Regions from separate parts of the Peribacillus sp. JNUCC41 genome, predicted to be linked through region 1. Evidence: a T-box and tRNA genes for the amino acid it is inferred to sense, from the RefSeq annotation. Region 1 holds a T-box; the other regions hold tRNA genes.
What was found. A T-box is a leader RNA that pairs with one kind of tRNA and senses whether it is charged. The one in region 1 lies ahead of thrS (threonine--tRNA ligase), so its partner is inferred to be a tRNA-Thr.
Positions count from the first base shown of each region.

Region 2: it has a tRNA-Thr gene. The T-box ahead of thrS (threonine--tRNA ligase) is inferred to sense a tRNA for this amino acid. The anticodon was not compared.
Region 3: it has a tRNA-Thr gene. The T-box ahead of thrS (threonine--tRNA ligase) is inferred to sense a tRNA for this amino acid. The anticodon was not compared.

Region 1 covers NZ_CP062163.1:599,810-606,989, reverse strand. The annotation lists gene JNUCC41_RS02960 (amino acid permease) at 1-468, shown strand, start outside; gene JNUCC41_RS02955 (SDR family NAD(P)-dependent oxidoreductase) at 700-1,644, opposite strand; gene JNUCC41_RS02950 (TetR/AcrR family transcriptional regulator) at 1,721-2,236, opposite strand; gene JNUCC41_RS02945 (DUF7010 family protein) at 2,416-3,021, shown strand; T-box leader at 3,171-3,395, shown strand; T-box leader at 3,426-3,650, shown strand; T-box leader at 3,681-3,902, shown strand; gene thrS (threonine--tRNA ligase) at 3,963-5,870, shown strand; gene JNUCC41_RS02935 (LysE family transporter) at 6,157-6,783, opposite strand; gene JNUCC41_RS02930 (MFS transporter) at 7,128-7,180, shown strand, end outside.
Region 2 covers NZ_CP062163.1:2,637,986-2,643,685, forward strand. The annotation lists rRNA gene JNUCC41_RS12820 (23S ribosomal RNA) at 1-1,060, shown strand, start outside; rRNA gene rrf (5S ribosomal RNA) at 1,179-1,294, shown strand; tRNA gene JNUCC41_RS12830 (tRNA-Asn) at 1,304-1,378, shown strand; tRNA gene JNUCC41_RS12835 (tRNA-Ser) at 1,384-1,475, shown strand; tRNA gene JNUCC41_RS12840 (tRNA-Glu) at 1,485-1,559, shown strand; tRNA gene JNUCC41_RS12845 (tRNA-Val) at 1,575-1,650, shown strand; tRNA gene JNUCC41_RS12850 (tRNA-Met) at 1,754-1,827, shown strand; tRNA gene JNUCC41_RS12855 (tRNA-Asp) at 1,833-1,908, shown strand; tRNA gene JNUCC41_RS12860 (tRNA-Phe) at 1,920-1,995, shown strand; tRNA gene JNUCC41_RS12865 (tRNA-Thr) at 2,003-2,078, shown strand; tRNA gene JNUCC41_RS12870 (tRNA-Tyr) at 2,095-2,178, shown strand; tRNA gene JNUCC41_RS12875 (tRNA-Trp) at 2,189-2,262, shown strand; tRNA gene JNUCC41_RS12880 (tRNA-His) at 2,280-2,355, shown strand; tRNA gene JNUCC41_RS12885 (tRNA-Gln) at 2,391-2,465, shown strand; tRNA gene JNUCC41_RS12890 (tRNA-Gly) at 2,469-2,543, shown strand; tRNA gene JNUCC41_RS12895 (tRNA-Cys) at 2,552-2,625, shown strand; tRNA gene JNUCC41_RS12900 (tRNA-Leu) at 2,634-2,714, shown strand; gene JNUCC41_RS12905 (hypothetical protein) at 3,019-3,309, opposite strand; gene JNUCC41_RS12910 (hypothetical protein) at 3,692-3,898, opposite strand; gene glsA (glutaminase A) at 4,356-5,297, shown strand; gene JNUCC41_RS12920 (hypothetical protein) at 5,572-5,700, opposite strand, start outside.
Region 3 covers NZ_CP062163.1:1,234,843-1,242,022, forward strand. The annotation lists gene JNUCC41_RS06090 (isochorismate synthase) at 1-760, opposite strand, end outside; gene JNUCC41_RS06095 (1,4-dihydroxy-2-naphthoate polyprenyltransferase) at 1,059-1,979, shown strand; gene JNUCC41_RS06100 (TraR/DksA C4-type zinc finger protein) at 2,125-2,874, shown strand; tRNA gene JNUCC41_RS06105 (tRNA-Glu) at 2,918-2,989, opposite strand; tRNA gene JNUCC41_RS06110 (tRNA-Ser) at 2,993-3,083, opposite strand; tRNA gene JNUCC41_RS06115 (tRNA-Asn) at 3,085-3,159, opposite strand; tRNA gene JNUCC41_RS06120 (tRNA-Ile) at 3,170-3,246, opposite strand; tRNA gene JNUCC41_RS06125 (tRNA-Gly) at 3,252-3,325, opposite strand; tRNA gene JNUCC41_RS06130 (tRNA-His) at 3,330-3,405, opposite strand; tRNA gene JNUCC41_RS06135 (tRNA-Phe) at 3,423-3,498, opposite strand; tRNA gene JNUCC41_RS06140 (tRNA-Asp) at 3,522-3,597, opposite strand; tRNA gene JNUCC41_RS06145 (tRNA-Met) at 3,604-3,677, opposite strand; tRNA gene JNUCC41_RS06150 (tRNA-Ser) at 3,781-3,873, opposite strand; tRNA gene JNUCC41_RS06155 (tRNA-Ile) at 3,895-3,971, opposite strand; tRNA gene JNUCC41_RS06160 (tRNA-Met) at 3,982-4,058, opposite strand; tRNA gene JNUCC41_RS06165 (tRNA-Ala) at 4,087-4,162, opposite strand; tRNA gene JNUCC41_RS06170 (tRNA-Pro) at 4,180-4,256, opposite strand; tRNA gene JNUCC41_RS06175 (tRNA-Arg) at 4,268-4,344, opposite strand; tRNA gene JNUCC41_RS06180 (tRNA-Leu) at 4,354-4,442, opposite strand; tRNA gene JNUCC41_RS06185 (tRNA-Gly) at 4,455-4,529, opposite strand; tRNA gene JNUCC41_RS06190 (tRNA-Leu) at 4,538-4,619, opposite strand; tRNA gene JNUCC41_RS06195 (tRNA-Lys) at 4,628-4,703, opposite strand; tRNA gene JNUCC41_RS06200 (tRNA-Thr) at 4,724-4,799, opposite strand; tRNA gene JNUCC41_RS06205 (tRNA-Val) at 4,810-4,885, opposite strand; rRNA gene rrf (5S ribosomal RNA) at 4,897-5,012, opposite strand; rRNA gene JNUCC41_RS06215 (23S ribosomal RNA) at 5,132-7,180, opposite strand, start outside.

The sequences.
Region 1 (7,180 bases):
CAATTCCTCGCCAAAGTCAATCGCAGGGGAATCCCGATGAATGCTTTGATACTAACGACATTAATTGGCGGGCTCGCCTTCTTGACCTCCATTTTTGGGGACCATGTATTTACATGGCTATTGAATGCATCCGGGCTAACCGGCTTCATCGCCTGGATTGGAATCGCCATCAGCCATTATCGCTTTAGACTTGCCTATGTTGCACAGGGTGGTGACCTGAACGAATTGAAATATAAAGCAAAATGGTTTCCACTCGGTCCGATCCTATCATTCGTCCTTTGCATGGGAGTCATTGCCGGGCAGAATTATCAAGCATTCCTAAGCGGCAGCATCGACTGGTATGGCGTCGCTGTCTCCTATATCGGATTACCGATATTCCTGGCGATCTGGTTAGGATACAAGATTTATCACAAGACCAAATTAATATCATTAAAAGATTGTCAATTTGATAAATCAGATGTGGCTTGATATGAATAGATAAAAACCTGAAATCCCTTTGGGACTCAGGTTTTTTTATGAGGATTTGTATGAAAATCCAGTTATATCTCCGAAAATGGAGATATATCTTCGAAAATAGGAATATATCTCCGAAAACCCAGTTAGATCTCCGAAAATAGAAATATATCTTCGGAAGTCCAGTTATATCTCCGAAATCCAGTTATATCTTCGAAAATAAGTATATATCGATGAAAACGGCAATTAACTCATTAAAGTTCGCATTGTTTCTTCCATTCCTTCTTTGTATGGAGTTTTAGGTATGGGGCCGATACGGTTTTCATATTTTTCTCCATCCAGGATGAATCCTTCTTTGGTTAAATACATGATTTCCACTACTTCTTTCATGAAAGGGTTGAACAAGCCAAGTATCTGAATGATGTTTTTTGTAAGGGGAAGAACCATCTTTTTCTGTCCCGTTACCTGACGGGCAATTTGGATGATTTCGTTTCCGGAAATCAGACCAGGCCCAGGGATGTTCCAATTTTCTCCATAGGAGTTGTCTTTTTCTGCTATTTCCACGATCATTTTTGCTGCATCAGGTAAGTAGACATATTCTCTTGGTGTTTTTAAGTCCCCGATAAAGACGGTCGTTTTATTTGCTGCGAGTCCATTCAATGTTGGCTGAAGGTAGGAGTTCTGTGAGGTAGCGCCATAATAGTCTGGCAGCCTGACAATCAATGCTCTGGCATTTTTCCATTTTTGGCTGAATATGAGTTTCTCGAATTCCAACCTGATTTGCCCTTTTTTTGTATGCGGCTGTTTTGGATGGTTTTCATCTCCTTTCGCAACTTGGTGCCCATAGATATATATCCCATCTACAATGACAATCTTCTTACCTAAAATATCGGTTGCCTTCATGACACTTTCCCCAAGTAAAAGGAGTTTTAAAGCCATCTCTTGATAGGGAACGTTGGCACATTGGAAAATGACTTCCGCATCTTCTGCAGCCTCAACAATGGTTTTGTAATCAAAGATGTCACCGATTCTGTATGATAATTGTTGCGAATGATCATGCTCTTTCATTAATCGCTCTAGCTTACTTCTTGAACGCCCGAAAGCAATGACTTCTGTGCCCCTTGATAACAATTCTGAAACAATGACTTGACCTGATCCGCCAGTTGCTCCTAACACAATAGCTTTCTTCATATTTTACATCCCCTTTTAATTTATTGATCAATCACTAAATAAACATTCAAAATAAGAAACCGATGAAAATCGGTTCTTACCTGCCCCCGCCATCTATAAGCTCGGGCATATTGATGAAGTGGGAAATATTGCAAAGTATCCCCCTCGCCAGGAAGGTGGTCACTTGGTCCTCTGCATTCGGAATTCCGGCAGATTGAAATTTTTCAAGTGTGTGATTTCTAATGCTTGCTAACCCTTTCTGCGTAGAATTTCTTATTGCGTCTTCCGTCACTGAAAGTCCTATGACCTGCAAGGCAATTTCATTGGGATTGGATTCAGTCAATTCTTCATATACCTGGATCATATGGTTAACAAGGTCTTCGGGTCCTGTTTCAATTTTAAAAGCTTCAAGGATCCTTTCGTATGCCCGATCCAGGGCCGCTACGAATAACTCCTCTTTAGTTTTAAAGAATTTAAACACATATGGCTGGGAGATGCCGGCTTTTTCGGCAATTAAGGCAGTCGTTGTATTGTAATAGCCTTTATCTGCAAAAACCTCCAAACCAGCTTCCAGAATGTCATCTTTTCGGTTCTCTTTTTTTGGTCTGGCCATTGGTATCCTCCATAATTTCATTAATTAGTGATTAATCAATCACTAATTAATATCATAATATCGCAGTATGGTGATTTTTGCAATAAGGTATTAAAATCATTTTTTTTGCAGCTGAATAATTGGGGAGGGTAAGCAATACTATTATTCTATGTACTTTTATTACTGTGGATGAAAGGAAAATGAGGATGAAAGAGGCGTTTCGCGGTTCTGGAATTGGAGTCATTTTCATGGCGTTCTTCGGTACGCTGTGGGCAGGTACCGGTGTAATGGGATTGCAGGGGTGGGGGTTTCCTTACATGGAACTCGCAGCCATCTTCGTGGGAATCATAATGGTTATCGGCGGCATTTCATTAATTCATGCATCACAAAAAATGTCCAATCAAGTTTCAGGAGATGGGGCTAGGCGTCTGAAGCGTATCGGATTCTTGTTTAATATGGTCTTCATTGCCGAAGGTTTGCTGATTGGGATTGCCATTGTCATCTGTAACTTGATCAATCAGACCGATCTTATACCGGGAGTCATCGCCATTATTGTAGGGATTCATTTTTTACCTTTGGCGTCACTTTTCCAAATCAAGGTTTACTATGCAACAGGAGTGCTTCTCTGTTTATTGGCGCTTATCACATTGCTTATTGTGCCAGACACTGTCATGTTTGGGGAGCATCAAATCCTTGCACCGTTATCTTTGCTCGGCTTTGGATGCGCGCTAATTCTCTGGATCACTGGACTTACGCTATGGCTTAGAATAAAGAATTCAAGTCTAACGATAGTCGATGAAGATTGAATCAATCAAAAAACCCGTCATGGCGAACGGGTTTTTCATTTTGATTTATTTTTCATCCAGGTCAAGAATCTGAGAATTATAAAATTGGGGTTGTCACTTATGGGAATATATTGTAATATATATAACAATATAAAAATCCATTTACATTTTTAGAAGCATTGATAAGGACATGAATCATTTTTACGGTCTTCAGAGAGGGAAGGGTTAGCTGCGAACTTCCTGGCTTAGGGAACTGATTTACCGCCTTTGAGCTATATCGGTGAACAAGAGTAGCTGATATCGTCTAAGCTGCGTTACAAGCTCCAGAGCCATGAGTGTTTCTTGCTTATGGGAAATTGGGTGGAATCACGGGTATAAACGCACTCGTCCCTTATATAGGGATGGGTGCGTTTTTTATTATTATAATTAGTGCCATGATAAGGACATGAATCATTTTTACGGTCTTCAGAGAGGGAAGGGTTAGCTGCGAACTTCCTGGCTTAGGAAACTGATTTACCGCCTTTGAGCTATATCGGTGAACAAAAGTAACTGATATCGTCTAAGCTGCGTTACAAGCTCCAGAGCCATGAGTGTTACTTGCTTATGGGAAATTGGGTGGAATCACGGGTATAAACGCACTCGTCCCTTACTTAGGGATGGGTGCGTTTTTTATTATTATAATTAGTGCCATGATAAGGACATGAATCATTTTTACGGTCTTCAGAGAGGGAAGGGTTAGCTGCGAACTTCCTGGCTTAGGAAACTGATTTACCGCCTTTGAGCAATATCGGTGAACAAAAGTAACTGATATCGTCTAGCTGCGTTACAAGCTCCAGAGCCATGAGTGTTACTTGCTTATGGGAAATTGGGTGGAACCACGGGTAAACGCACTCGTCCCTTACATAGGGATGAGTGCGTTTTTTTATTACTAAAAAAGGGGTGTTTATGTGATGGGTGAAAAAATGATTAAAGTTCAATTCCCGGATGGGCAGCAAAAGGAATATCCGCTTGGGATGACAGTGGAAGGCGTGGCAGGGTCCATCAGCTCAAGTTTAAGGAAAAAGGCAGTGGCAGGAACACTGGACAAGCAACTGGTTGATCTATGTCACAAGCTGAATGAGGATGCCGAACTGTCGATCTTGACTCTGGATTCGGAAGAAGGATTACAAGTATTACGACATACAGCGGCGCATGTTTTGGCACAGGCAGTGAAAAGATTGTACCGAGATGTGGAATTAGGAATGGGGCCAGTCGTGGAAGATGGTTTTTACTATGATTTTAAGTTAGACCATCCTTTGAGCCCAGAAGATCTACAAGCTATTGAAAAAGAGATGGAACAAATCATAAGTGAAAATCTAGAAATAAAAAGGGTCGAAGTGACTTATGAAGAAGCTGTGAAGTTATTCGAGGGCAGAGGGGAGTCATTCAAGTTGGATATTGCAAAGAGCATCCCTAATGGTGAAAAATTAACGATCTATCAACAGGGGGAATTCGTCGATCTTTGCAGAGGACCGCACCTTCCATCCACATCATTTGTAAAATCGTTCAAATTGACTCATGTATCTGGTGCCTATTGGCGGGGAGACAATCAAAATGAAGTTCTTCAAAGGGTGTATGGCGTGGCATTCCGAAAGAAAAAGGATCTACAGGAACACTTTGAATTCCTGGAAGAAGCGGCCAAACGCGATCACCGTAAATTAGGAAAGCAGTTGGAGCTATTCATGTTTTCGGAAGAAGCCCCTGGAATGCCGTTTTATTTACCGAAAGGGCAAATCGTTAGAAATGAATTGGAGAAATTTTCGCGGGAGCTTCAGACTGAAGCTGATTACGACGAAGTTCGGACTCCTTTCATGATGAACCAGCGGTTATGGGAACAATCGGGTCACTGGGATCATTACCATGAGAATATGTACTTCACTGAGGTGGATCAAACAAAATTCGCGATGAAGCCAATGAACTGTCCGGGGCATATGCTCATTTTTAAAAACAGTCTTTATTCTTACAGGGATTTACCCATTCGAATGGCCGAATTCGGTCAAGTCCACCGTCATGAATATAGCGGGGCATTGAACGGGATGCTGCGTGTCCGTACATTTTGTCAGGATGATGCCCACATCTATGTTCGGCAGGATCAAATCGAAAGTGAAATTAAACAAGTGTTTCATCTGATCGATAAGGTGTACCGCACTTTTGGATTCGAGTATTCCGTTGAGCTTTCGACGCGTCCAGAGGATTCAATGGGTGATGATTCCCTTTGGGAAGCTTCTGAAACAGCCTTGAAAAATGTTCTGGAAAGCATCGGGATACATTATCAAGTAAATGAAGGGGACGGGGCATTTTATGGACCGAAAATTGATTTTCATATTAAAGATGCATTAAAACGAAGCCATCAATGTGCAACAATCCAACTTGATTTTCAAATGCCCGACAAATTTGATCTGACTTACATCGATGAAAATAATGAAAAAGTTCGTCCGGTCGTCATTCATCGTGCCATTTTTGGATCGATCGATCGCTTTTTCGGAATCCTGATAGAACACTTTGCCGGTGCTTTTCCAGTATGGCTCGCCCCGGTGCAAGTACAGATCATCCCCGTCTCACAAGTTCATTTGGATTATTGTTTAAAGGTTCAAAAAGAACTGAAGAATCTGGGCATAAGAGTGAAAATTGATGATCGGAATGAAAAGCTCGGGTATAAAGTCAGGGAAGCGCAGATGGGGAAAATCCCATATATGCTGGTTCTCGGAGATAAAGAAGAGAAAGAAAATGAAGTGAATGTCCGGAAATACGGGGAACAAGAAGTTGAAAATGTCGCAATAGAAACGTTCATCAAGAAAATGGTCCAGCAAATAAAAGAACGCAGCATCTAACAAAAAAAGCAGCGTAATCCGAAACTCACGAGTAAATGCGCGAAATTCACGAGTAAATGCGCGAAACTCACGAGTAAATGCACGGAACTCACGAGTAAATGCGCGAAATTCACGAGTAAATGCGCAAAACTCACGAGTAAATGCGCGGAACTCACGAGTAAATGCGCGGAACTTACGAGTAAATGCACAAAGTTCATGAGTAAATGTCCTTAAGTTAGGTTTGTATAGAAAAAGACAGCCGAATAAATCGGCTGTCTTTTTCTATACGAACTCACCCAGTAAATGCTTATGTAAATAAAACCTTGGCTGCTTGGATGGCAAAGTAAATGCCAATCCCTATAAGGGATATACCCGAAACGATCGAGATGCCCATTAGTAGGGGTTTGGATAATAAGCGTCTGAAGGTGCTGGCGATGATGGCCATTGCGAAATCCCAGGTTAAGAGGCCGACTAGGATCCCTGAGCTGTATAAAAGTAGTTGATCCATATCATATTTTGATGCGGAGTTTGCGAGAATGGATCCATAAATGCCCAGCCAAAACAAAATGGATAAAGGATTCGAAAGGGACATGATGAAGCCTGTCAGAAATGAAGAAAAAAGGGAGTCTTTCGCTTTTCGTGCATTCACTTCAATCTTGCCTGCACTTAGCAGACTTTCGATCCCGGTATAGGTCAGGACGAAAAATCCAAAAAGCCATAAAAATGTCTTCATGAAGGAGTTGTCCAAAAAGTGGACGACACCGAAAAAGACGAGGGCTATAAAAACAAGATCTGCTAAAATGGCACCCCAGCCAAAAATCCAGGCATGCCAAAAACCCTTCTTGATTCCTTTGTCCAATTGAGCAGCGTTTATGGGACCGATAGGAGCCGCCAGTGATAAACCTAATAATATATAGCTGAAAAAAACGCCCAATTCATCACCTCATCGTTTAATACATCTTCGCTTATTTGAATGTATTCAAACAATTGGACTTGTACCACTTTTTTAGCCCTTTTAGAGTGGATATGGTGAATCGTGGTCCGGTTTGCGCTTACCTAGTCATTGTAAAAAAGAGAAACCCATTGTTATACAGAATGGTTTTTTTGTTTTAAAGGTCAAAAGGGGTAATTTTGGTTAATGCGCTACTGAATAAATCTTTCAAAGCTATAACATAATAATTTAAGACATCTAAAAAATGATGCAAAACACATATTGATTTCACGAATGGTTACCTTTTATGCAATTAGTTGCTTTTATAATGGATGAGGAGTGTAAGTATGGAGGGTCATGAGAAGCAAAATAAAGATGTAAGCGTGTGGTGCTTGATCAG
Region 2 (5,700 bases), 2.0 Mb from region 1:
GGTGCTGGAAGGTTAAGGGGAGAGGTTAGCGCAAGCGAAGCTTTGAACCGAAGCCCCAGTAAACGGCGGCCGTAACTATAACGGTCCTAAGGTAGCGAAATTCCTTGTCGGGTAAGTTCCGACCCGCACGAAAGGTGTAACGATCTGGGCACTGTCTCAACGAGAGACTCGGTGAAATTATAGTACCTGTGAAGATGCAGGTTACCCGCGACAGGACGGAAAGACCCCGTGGAGCTTTACTGCAGCCTGATATTGAATTTTGGTACAGCTTGTACAGGATAGGTAGGAGCCTGAGAAGCCGGAGCGCTAGCTTCGGTGGAGGCGTTGGTGGGATACTACCCTGGCTGTATTGAAATTCTAACCCGCGCCCCTTATCGGGGTGGGAGACAGTGTCAGGTGGGCAGTTTGACTGGGGCGGTCGCCTCCTAAAGAGTAACGGAGGCGCCCAAAGGTTCCCTCAGAATGGTTGGAAATCATTCGTAGAGTGTAAAGGCACAAGGGAGCTTGACTGCGAGACCTACAAGTCGAGCAGGGACGAAAGTCGGGCTTAGTGATCCGGTGGTTCCGCATGGAAGGGCCATCGCTCAACGGATAAAAGCTACCCCGGGGATAACAGGCTTATCTCCCCAAGAGTCCACATCGACGGGGAGGTTTGGCACCTCGATGTCGGCTCATCGCATCCTGGGGCTGTAGTCGGTCCCAAGGGTTGGGCTGTTCGCCCATTAAAGCGGTACGCGAGCTGGGTTCAGAACGTCGTGAGACAGTTCGGTCCCTATCCGTCGCGGGCGCAGGAAATTTGAGAGGAGCTGTCCTTAGTACGAGAGGACCGGGATGGACGCACCGCTGGTGTACCAGTTGTCTTGCCAAAGGCATAGCTGGGTAGCTACGTGCGGACGGGATAAGTGCTGAAAGCATCTAAGCATGAAGCCCCCCTCAAGATGAGATTTCCCATGGCGTAAGCTAGTAAGATCCCTGAAAGATGATCAGGTTGATAGGTCAGAGGTGGAAGCGTGGCGACATGTGGAGCTGACTGATACTAATAGATCGAGGACTTAACCAACGCTTTAAAAAAATGAAATACCTTCTTATTATCTAGTTTTGAAGGAATGAAAATTTCTTCTTGCATTTTCTCAAAAAGACGTTATAATAATATATGTCTTGAAAAAATGTTAACATTGTTTGGTGACGATAGCGAAGAGGTCACACCCGTTCCCATTCCGAACACGGCAGTTAAGCTCTTCAGCGCCGATGGTAGTTGGGGGTTTCCCCCTGTGAGAGTAGGACGTCGCCAAGCTTATATTGTTCCGCAGTAGCTCAGTGGTAGAGCATTCGGCTGTTAACCGAACGGTCGTAGGTTCGAGTCCTACCTGCGGAGCCATTATTGGAGAGCTGTCCGAGTGGCCGAAGGAGCACGATTGGAAATCGTGTAGACGGGTAACCCTGTCTCAAGGGTTCAAATCCCTTGCTCTCCGCCATTTATACCTGGCCCGTTGGTCAAGCGGTTAAGACACCGCCCTTTCACGGCGGTAACACGGGTTCGAATCCCGTACGGGTCACCATTTAGACAACATATTGGAGGATTAGCTCAGCTGGGAGAGCATCTGCCTTACAAGCAGAGGGTCGGCGGTTCGATCCCGTCATCCTCCACCATTATTCAATAAGATCAGGTTGTTTCTCTATAAAGGATTGATCATTCATCCCCTTGAAACGCTCAACACGAAAACTTGATTCATAATAGTAACATTAATACCGTCGCGGGGTGGAGCAGTCCGGTAGCTCGTCGGGCTCATAACCCGAAGGTCGCAGGTTCAAATCCTGTCCCCGCAATCTATGGTCCCGTGGTGTAGCGGTTAACATGCCTGCCTGTCACGCAGGAGATCGCGGGTTCGATTCCCGTCGGGACCGCCATTTTATTGTTTGGCTCAGTAGCTCAGTCGGTAGAGCAAAGGACTGAAAATCCTTGTGTCGGCGGTTCGATTCCGTCCTGAGCCACCATAGTAGTGCCGGTGTAGCTCAACTGGTAGAGCAACTGACTTGTAATCAGTAGGTTGGGGGTTCAAGTCCTCTTGCCGGCACCATGTTTCATCCATATGCGGAGGGGTAGCGAAGTGGCTAAACGCGGCGGACTGTAAATCCGCTCCTTCGGGTTCGGCAGTTCGAATCTGCCCCCCTCCACCATCTTTCTTACAGGGGTATAGTTTAAAGGTAGAACAGAGGTCTCCAAAACCTCCAGTGTGGGTTCGATTCCTACTACCCCTGCCAATTTCAATCCTATAATGGCGATTGTGGCGAAGTGGTTAACGCACCTGATTGTGGTTCAGGCATTCGTGGGTTCGATTCCCATCAGTCGCCCCATTTAATAAAACATGGTATAATGATTACAACGTTAATGGGCTATAGCCAAGCGGTAAGGCAACGGATTTTGATTCCGTCATGCGAAGGTTCGATCCCTTCTAGCCCAGCCATATGCGAAAGTAGTTCAGTGGTAGAATACAACCTTGCCAAGGTTGGGGTCGCGGGTTCGAATCCCGTCTTTCGCTCCAAAAACGTTGGCGGCATAGCCAAGCGGTAAGGCAGAGGTCTGCAAAACCTTTACCACCGGTTCGATTCCGGTTGCCGCCTCCAACATACATGCCGGTGTGGCGGAATTGGCAGACGCGCACGACTCAAAATCGTGTTCCTCTGGAGTGCCGGTTCGACCCCGGCCACCGGTATCACGAATAGCGAAGAATCGCTATTACAAAAAGCTTCACACTTAATTGTGTGAAGCTTTTTTGTGTTTATGGCGCACTATAACATATGTACAAATAATGTGCGGGATTATTGTGCATTGATTTTTCATCACTCAAGAATGGAGGCGATACATGAATTTAGGTGCCACAGATATTGTGGGGAGTGATAAGAAATATTTAAAAATTATTTGATCAGCAATAGTATAGAGTACGTTTGTTCTAATGATGAAAATAAAAAACGAATGGAAAGAGCATTAACTCTCCCATTCGTTCCAAAACAATAAATTTAGATTTCAATATTGATTGCATTTAGCTCCGCTTCCGTATAGCCAGAAGAGGATAGTGCGATTTCAATTTCTTCGGCAGCCTTATAATCAAATAATTTAAATTTAGACATTAAAGCGAAAGCATTTTGATTTTCAATTGCCAGGGCAACAGCTTCCACGTCTTGCAGTAGCTTCAGGTCTTCAATGTAGAATTGAGCGGTTCTCATCGCTAAATACTCATTCATTGTAGTCGAATTGTAGAAAAGATTTGTTAAAGTGGTGATTGCGTTAGGAACGAAAATCTTATTCATACTTACCCCTCCAATATTCTTAATATTCTGTCATTAATTCATTTCTAGTATGAGTCACGATAAAAATGTTGTCAATCTTTATCTTATGAGCATTTTAACTCACCAAATGAAAGTAAATCCGTACCAAATTGATAAAACGAAAACAGGCTATTACAAAGGCAAAAGTGATTGGGAATGAATGCTGCTGAGTTTATGAAACGAACCAACTTACATGTGACATGTTGATTTAAGCTAGATTAATAGGTCTGGTTGAGCATCAAAAAGCCAATGTCACAAGTGGCACGATTAAGAAGAATGTTTTAGAATTTTTTTAGAGATTCTTTCATTGATGATTTCCTTTCTTTGTTTAAAATTATCGAAAGGCTTGTAAAACAACAGATCCTTATTGACTGTGAAGAAGGAGGGCTTCCACATTACGCAGCTCTCCGAATGAAACACTATCAGCCACAATTATTTGCAATGTTCTCGTAGCTGTCATTCGTTTGTCTGGATGCTTCATTTGTAGATGCTTTTGTATCGCTCGGAATAGTTCATTATTTTCTGGACGGTTGGCGTTATAGATTTCTTGTAAACTCTTCGATTTTCCCATGGCTTTTCCTACTTTCCATAAGTGTGAAAGACATATGAAAGCTTAATATTATTCGTATGTCTATATTTCCGTCTGAGCACGTCTAATTCCTTCTTTTTTCAATTAAATCTTCTTTAAAGAACAGGGAAGTTGCTCCTGACTTTTTTACATGGCGTTAGCTTAGCTGTCTTACTGCTTGACTGTTGCCTGTATATGTTGTTGTTTTCCTTTGTCTTTAACACGACCAAAGCAATGCAGAATCATGTTCTGCATTGTGTTGTTAGAATGTTCATATTGAGACATGTAGCACTAGTCCGTTATCAACCAGGAAATTAGCTCTTTTAACCTTACTTCTATTTATTTTCCGCTTCGTACTTTTTCTAAATAATATCAATGAAATATGGTAATAAATAAAAAACCACTATTTAAGAACACTTCAAATAACAAATTTTCTAAGGGGCGGCAAAATGTGAACAATATGGGATGTCAATGCAGGTCCAATGACGAGTTACAGCAACTGGTCGATCAGGCAAAAGAATATACAAATATGGGAAAGGTAGCGGACTATATACCGGCCCTTGAAAAGGCGAATCCTGGGGATTTATCTGTTGCTATTTACTATCCTGACGGAAAAGGATATTGTGCGGGGGATGTAAGTGGGAAAATGACACTGCAAAGCATATCGAAAGTTTTGACACTTGCTCTCGTATTAATGGAAAAAGGGGAGGAATATGTCTTTTCCTATGTAGGTAAGGAACCCACCGGCGACCCTTTCAATTCGATTGCCAAGTTAGAGACAAACAAGCCATCCAAACCGTTAAATCCGATGATCAATGCAGGAGCATTGACTGTGACCCACATGATCGCAGGTGATAGTGTGAATGAACGATTTCAGCGTATTTTAGATTTTATCCGGGAATTGACTCAAAACCCCACGATTGGTTTTAATGAAGATGTAGCCCGGTCAGAATACAATACAGCAGACTTAAATAGGTCGTTAAGCTATTTTTTAAAGCAGCATAATGTAATAAATGAGGATGTGGAGGACTTAATCGAATTGTACTCGAAGCAGTGTGCCATTGAAATGGATAGTCAGGATTTGGCAAGGATAGGCTGTGTGCTGGCCATGAATGGGAAAGATTTGTTGACGGGAAAGCAAATCATCCCCGGGGATATTGCCCGTATTTGCAAGACATTCATGGTCACTTGCGGCATGTATAACGCATCAGGTGAATTTGCCATCAATGTGGGCATACCGGCAAAAAGCGGTGTGTCAGGGGGAATCATGGGGGCCGTTCCCGGAAAATGTGGAATTGGAATTTATGGTGCAGCGCTGGATGAGAAGGGGAACAGCGTTGCGGGGATAAAAATCTTGGAAATGATGGCGAAAAAGTATTCTTTAAGTATGTTTAATTTTTAAACCTTGACCATTAGCGGTGGGGCGATGATATTAATCAAATTATTTTTCATTCGGATGCTGTCTGGCTAAGGAGAGTCAGAGAAGAGAGAGAATAAAGCTTGGAATAAGAGCTTTTTCGTTTGTTTGGTATGGTCTTACAGGAAAAGGCCTATCTGATACGATTGGTACAGTAGGATTATCAATTGAGGTTCAGTCTAAAGCCTGAAAGGAACAAATCACTCACTTTCACGGCAAAAAAAGGACCTCTGCACATTCGGCAAGGGTCTTAAGGTGATCATAACAAGTTGGATAGGAGAGATACTTTTTTATATAATGCATGTACCTCTTTATTTCGATGTTCCCCGATGTCATTTCTTAGGTGGCCTTCCATATCGGTCATTAAATCAGCTAATTTCAATGCCTT
Region 3 (7,180 bases), 640 kb from region 1:
TTAAAGGCTGCTCAGCAATCAATTGTTCAAGCACTTTCCCTGAATCGATGGAACGTTCAAAAGCAAGTCGAAGCTCCCTTGCCAAAACGATCTTGTCGAGATCTGTCGTCTTGATTTCCTGAACAGCCTCTTCGACCGTCCGCTTCCATTCCTCAGGTTCGACTTCCCTCTGCATAACCAGGGAATTTACACCCGATCCATTTCCATCCAAGCTTTCGAAAAGGAAAGCTTCCCGTTCATTTATCATATCTATGAAGAGTTTTTCTGAATCATCAGGCGAACAAAGTAAGTTTGTCGTTAAGTAAGCTTGTTTCCCCACTATTGTCAGCATGAAGGCAGGTATATAAAACAGGTTGTCCCCGAACTGATTCCACAGGAGCGTACTGTCCGTTTCATAATCAAAAGAAAAGCCCCCAAACAGTAACGGACCTGTCGCTTCTACATCGGTCACGCCTGTTTTGACAGCAGTATTCTGCAGTTTGATCCAGCTCTTTTCGACTTCTCTATAACGTTCGGCATTCGATGCCGCTTTGAGTTTCTTAACATTGCCTAAACCGGTGATGGTTATATCCTTTGCAGGGTCCTCCCAGAAAAAGCGTTCACCCGCGTACCGTTCTCTTCCAGCTTGATAAAATGAAAGGGGGTTGTTGCAATTAACTTTCTTAATATGACTGAATAGAACTTGATCATTCAAGTCCTTCGCCTTTTGTATAGCTGAAGCCAGTCCCTGAAACTGTTCAGTTTCCTCTGAGATAGCCAAAAAAATCCCCCCAAATGTACATTTTAAAAGCTTTTTAACCTATTTAAAGATACACCTCCCTTGAACCTCATGTCAATAAAACGCCCCTTTACCGAACGATTCTTTCCTGCTTTTTTCCTTATTATATGAATCTTAGCGAATGTAGAGAAATATCCTTGATTCTGGAAATGTACCATCCATGGATTCTAAATATACCGTTGCCCACTTTTCCTGCATTTATTAGGATAACCTTTTGTGCAACATTTCAATATTTGTTATAATTTCGAGAGAACCAATAATGATTTTGAGGAGAGAAATAATGCAAACAGAATACGACGGACTTCCCCTTAAACGGACCTGGAAGATTTGGTGGGAGTTAATTCGTCCACATACACTAACCGCAGCTTTTGTTCCAGTCTTGCTTGGAACTGTTATTGCACTTTTGGAGGATGGAGTGAATTGGTTATTATTCGCGGCCATGATGATTGCAAGCATCCTGATACAAGCTGCAACCAATTTATTCAATGAATACTATGATTTCAAGAGAGGCTTGGATACGGAGGAATCCGTAGGCATCGGCGGCGGGATCGTCCGTCATGGGATGACCCCAAAACTAATCATGAACTTGGCCCTTGGCATGTATGCCATCGCCTTGATAATTGGAATCTATATCTGTGCCGCATCATCTTGGTGGCTTGCTGCAGTAGGACTGGTTTGCATGCTTGTCGGCTATCTTTATACAGGCGGCCCCCTGCCCATTTCATATACACCATTCGGGGAACTTTTTTCTGGTTTGTTCATGGGCTTTTTGATAATCCTGATCGCCTTTTTCATTCAAACCGGTGATGTTTCTTCAACAGCCATCTTAATTGCCATTCCAAGTGGAATATTGGTCGGGTTGATCAACTTATCGAATAACCTACGTGACCATGACGGAGATAAGGCACATGGCCGCAAAACGATGCCGGTAGTCATGGGCCGGAAAAACGCCCTGACATTCATGGCAATCATGTTCGCATTCTCTTATCTATGGCTAGTTGGGCTAGTCCTTACCGGAAGCGTAACGGTGTGGATCCTCCTTGCCTTCCTAAGCATCCCGAAAGCCCTGGCCGCAATCAAAGGCTTCGTAGGTAAAACGCAGCCGATCACGATGGTGCCAGCAATGAAAGCCACGGCCCAAACGAACACCTTCTTTGGCTTACTCATGGCCATTGGATTATTCATCAGCTATCTTATATAATCTCCTGGGACTGAGCTCATTCGCTCAGTCCTTTTTTCTATAATCCGTTCCTTATTGTTTTCCTATACTCCGATTCGGGTAATAGATAATACAACCATCTTACCAATATAAATGAGATTTAGACTTTAGAAGGAGTGAATCCGATATGGCAACGAAACAACAAACGCAAAAATTCAAAAAAGAACTGCTTCAAGAAAAAAATGAGCTAATTAATAGAATTCAAAATGATGAACAATCCGTTCTGGATAAAAGCCAGACCGAATCCGTAGGGGAATTATCATCCTATGATAATCATCCTGCTGATCTTGGTACCGAATTATTCGAGATGGAACGGAATCAAGCACTCGATGAGCATGCACAATCCGAAATGGAGAAAATCGATGAAGCTTTGAAAGCCATGGAAGAAGGCTCGTATGGCCATTGTAAAACCTGCAATAGGGAAATCCCCATCGAGAGGCTTGAAGCGATCCCAAGCACCCTCTACTGTGTCGAGCATGCTCCAGAACGGTCAATTTCACAAGACCGGCCTGCGGAAGAGGATATACTAATCCCATCCATGGGTGATCATTTTGAAAATCGTCATGGAGTCGAAATGGTGGATAAAGAAGATAGCTTTGGTGAAGTTGCCAAATTCGGTACATCCGAAACACCATCCGATTACACAGGCGATCATGACAATTATAATGATCTATATAAAACCGAGGATGAAACGAACGGGTTTCCTGAAGACTATGAAGGTTATGCCGCAAATGATATCGAAGGAAAAAATAGAGTGAACATACCGAACAAAAACCAAAAGGTATATGAAGATACACTGGAGGAAGAAAATATAGAATCCAATCTTGGAGACATTCCCTATAAACAAAAAGATAGTTATATCAATGAAAAGAAATGAAAAAAAAAGAAGCATACATTCATGTATGCTTCCCTTTTTGTTATGACCCGTACGGGATTCGAACCCGTGTTACCGCCGTGAAAGGGCGGTGTCTTAACCGCTTGACCAACGGGCCAACTGGCGGAGAAGGAGGGATTTGAACCCTCGCGCCGCTCGCGCGACCTACACCCTTAGCAGGGGCGCCTCTTCAGCCTCTTGAGTACTTCCCCATGGCTCCGCAGGTAGGACTCGAACCTACGACCGTTCGGTTAACAGCCGAATGCTCTACCACTGAGCTACTGCGGAACAATAAATATGGTGGGCCTAAATGGACTCGAACCATCGACCTCACGCTTATCAGGCGTGCGCTCTAACCAGCTGAGCTATAGGCCCATATTTGGAGCGGGTGAAGGGAATCGAACCCTCATCATCAGCTTGGAAGGCTGAGGTTTTACCACTAAACTACACCCGCGAAATGGGGCGACTGATGGGAATCGAACCCACGAATGCCTGAACCACAATCAGGTGCGTTAACCACTTCGCCACAATCGCCGTAATTTTTCAGAATATGGTGGCTCAGGACGGAATCGAACCGCCGACACAAGGATTTTCAGTCCTTTGCTCTACCGACTGAGCTACTGAGCCACATATGTATTGAATTTTAAAAATGGCGGTCCCGACGGGAATCGAACCCGCGATCTCCTGCGTGACAGGCAGGCATGTTAACCGCTACACCACGGGACCTAATAATTGCGGGGACAGGATTTGAACCTGCGACCTTCGGGTTATGAGCCCGACGAGCTACCGGACTGCTCCACCCCGCGACGGTAATAATGAAACGATTTGCATCAAGTTTTCGTGTATAACGTTTCGTCCGCATCCTTTATGTAAGGGTGTTTCAAAACAACTTGCTGCTTTTTGAAAAAATGGAGGAGGTAGAGGGATTCGAACCCCCGCGGGATTTGACTCCCCTGTCGGTTTTCAAGACCGATCCCTTCAGCCGAACTTGGGTATACCTCCATGGCTTTTAAAAAGTGAATATGGTGGACCTTGTAGGACTCGAACCTACGACCGGACGGTTATGAGCCGTCTGCTCTAACCAGCTGAGCTAAAGGTCCTTATATTTATTGGTAGCGGCGGAGGGGATCGAACCCCCGACCTCACGGGTATGAACCGTACGCTCTAGCCAGCTGAGCTACACCGCCAATATAATATAAGTTTCTGATTGAAAAATGGTGGAGCCTAGCGGGATCGAACCGCTGACCTCCTGCGTGCAAGGCAGGCGCTCTCCCAGCTGAGCTAAGGCCCCATTCATTAAAAATCACGTGGTCGGGAAGACAGGATTCGAACCTGCGACCCCTTGGTCCCAAACCAAGTGCTCTACCAAGCTGAGCTACTTCCCGCAATAAAAACATGGTGCGCCCGGCGGGAGTCGAACCTACAACCTTCTGATTCGTAGTCAGATGCTCTATCCAATTGAGCTACGGGCGCATATTATGATGGTGCCGAGGACCGGAATCGAACCGGTACGGTAGTCACCTACCGCAGGATTTTAAGTCCTGTGCGTCTGCCAGTTCCGCCACCCCGGCACATACGAAAAGTGGAGCGGAAGACGGGATTCGAACCCGCGACCCCAACCTTGGCAAGGTTGTATTCTACCACTGAACTACTTCCGCATGAAAGATGCGGGTGAAGGGACTTGAACCCCCACGCCTTGCGGCGCCAGATCCTAAGTCTGGTGCGTCTGCCAATTCCGCCACACCCGCATATAAAATGGTGAGCCATGAAGGATTCGAACCTTCGACCCTCTGATTAAAAGTCAGATGCTCTACCAACTGAGCTAATGGCTCGTGCTTGTACTATTTTAAAATGGTGCCGGCAAGAGGACTTGAACCCCCAACCTACTGATTACAAGTCAGTTGCTCTACCAGTTGAGCTACACCGGCAGGTGTAAAATGGTGGAGGATGACGGGATCGAACCGCCGACCCTCTGCTTGTAAGGCAGATGCTCTCCCAGCTGAGCTAATCCTCCATATGAAACCTGCTTGGCGACGTCCTACTCTCACAGGGGGAAACCCCCAACTACCATCGGCGCTGAAGAGCTTAACTGCCGTGTTCGGAATGGGAACGGGTGTGACCTCTTCGCTATCGTCACCAAACAATGTTAACATTTTTTCAAGACATATATTATTATAACGTCTTTTTGAGAAAATGCAAGAAGAAATTTTCATTCCTTCAAAACTAGATAATAAGAAGGTATTTCATTTTTTTTAAAGCGTTGGTTAAGTCCTCGATCTATTAGTATCAGTCAGCTCCACATGTCGCCACGCTTCCACCTCTGACCTATCAACCTGATCATCTTTCAGGGATCTTACTAGCTTGCGCCATGGGAAATCTCATCTTGAGGGGGGCTTCATGCTTAGATGCTTTCAGCACTTATCCCGTCCGCACGTAGCTACCCAGCTATGCCTTTGGCAAGACAACTGGTACACCAGCGGTGCGTCCATCCCGGTCCTCTCGTACTAAGGACAGCTCCTCTCAAATTTCCTGCGCCCGCGACGGATAGGGACCGAACTGTCTCACGACGTTCTGAACCCAGCTCGCGTACCGCTTTAATGGGCGAACAGCCCAACCCTTGGGACCGACTACAGCCCCAGGATGCGATGAGCCGACATCGAGGTGCCAAACCTCCCCGTCGATGTGGACTCTTGGGGGAGATAAGCCTGTTATCCCCGGGGTAGCTTTTATCCGTTGAGCGATGGCCCTTCCATGCGGAACCACCGGATCACTAAGCCCGACTTTCGTCCCTGCTCGACTTGTAGGTCTCGCAGTCAAGCTCCCTTGTGCCTTTACACTCTACGAATGATTTCCAACCATTCTGAGGGAACCTTTGGGCGCCTCCGTTACTCTTTAGGAGGCGACCGCCCCAGTCAAACTGCCCACCTGACACTGTCTCCCACCCCGATAAGGGGCGCGGGTTAGAATTTCAATACAGCCAGGGTAGTATCCCACCAACGCCTCCACCGAAGCTAGCGCTCCGGCTTCTCAGGCTCCTACCTATCCTGTACAAGCTGTACCAAAATTCAATATCAGGCTGCAGTAAAGCTCCACGGGGTCTTTCCGTCCTGTCGCGGGTAACCTGCATCTTCACAGGTACTATAATTTCACCGAGTCTCTCGTTGAGACAGTGCCCAGATCGTTACACCTTTCGTGCGGGTCGGAACTTACCCGACAAGGAATTTCGCTACCTTAGGACCGTTATAGTTACGGCCGCCGTTTACTGGGGCTTCGGTTCAAAGCTTCGCTTGCGCTAACCTCTCCCCTTAACCTTCCAGCACCGGGCAGGTGTCAGCCCCTATACTTCGCCTTGCGGCTTCGCAGAGACCTGTGTTTTTGCTAAACAGTCGCCTGGGCCTATTCACTGCGGCTTTTCTGGGCTATTCACCCTAAAAAGCACCCCTTCTCCCGAAGTTACGGGGTCATTTTGCCGAGTTCCTTAACGAGAGTTCTCTCGCACACCTTAGGATTCTCTCCTCGCCTACCTGTGTCGGTTTGCGGTACGGGCACCTTACATCTCACTAGAGGCTTTTCTTGGCAGCGTGGAATCAGGAACTTCGGTACTATATTTCCCTCGCCATCACAGCTCCGCCTTAATGGAAACGGGATTTGCCTCGTTTCCGGCCTAACTGCTTGGACGCGCATATCCAACAGCGCGCTTACCCTATCCTTCTGCGTCCCCCCATCGTTCAAACGATGTATAGGTGGTACAGGAATATCAACCTGTTGTCCATCGCCTACGCCTTTCGGCCTCGGCTTAGGTCCCGACTAACCCTGAGCGGACGAGCCTTCCTCAGGAAACCTTAGGCATTCGGTGGAAGGGATTCTCACCCTTCTTTCGCTACTCATACCGGCATTCTCACTTCTAAGCGCTCCACCAGTCCTTCCGGTCTGACTTCAACGCCCTTAGAACGCTCTCCTACCACTGACACCCAATGGTGTCAATCCACAGCTTCGGTGATACGTTTAGCCCCGGTACATTTTCGGCGCGGAGTCACTCGACCAGTGAGCTATTACGCACTCTTTAAATGGTGGCTGCTTCTAAGCCAACATCCTGGTTGTCTAAGCAACTCCACATCCTTTTCCACTTAACGTATACTTTGGGACCTTAGCTGGTGGTCTGGGCTGTTTCCCTTTCGACTACGGATCTTATCACTCGCAGTCTGACTCCCAAGAATAAGTATTTGGCATTCGGAGTTTGACTGAATTCGGTAACCCGTTGGGGGCCCCTAGTCCAATCAGTGCTCTACCTCCAATACTCTCATCTTGA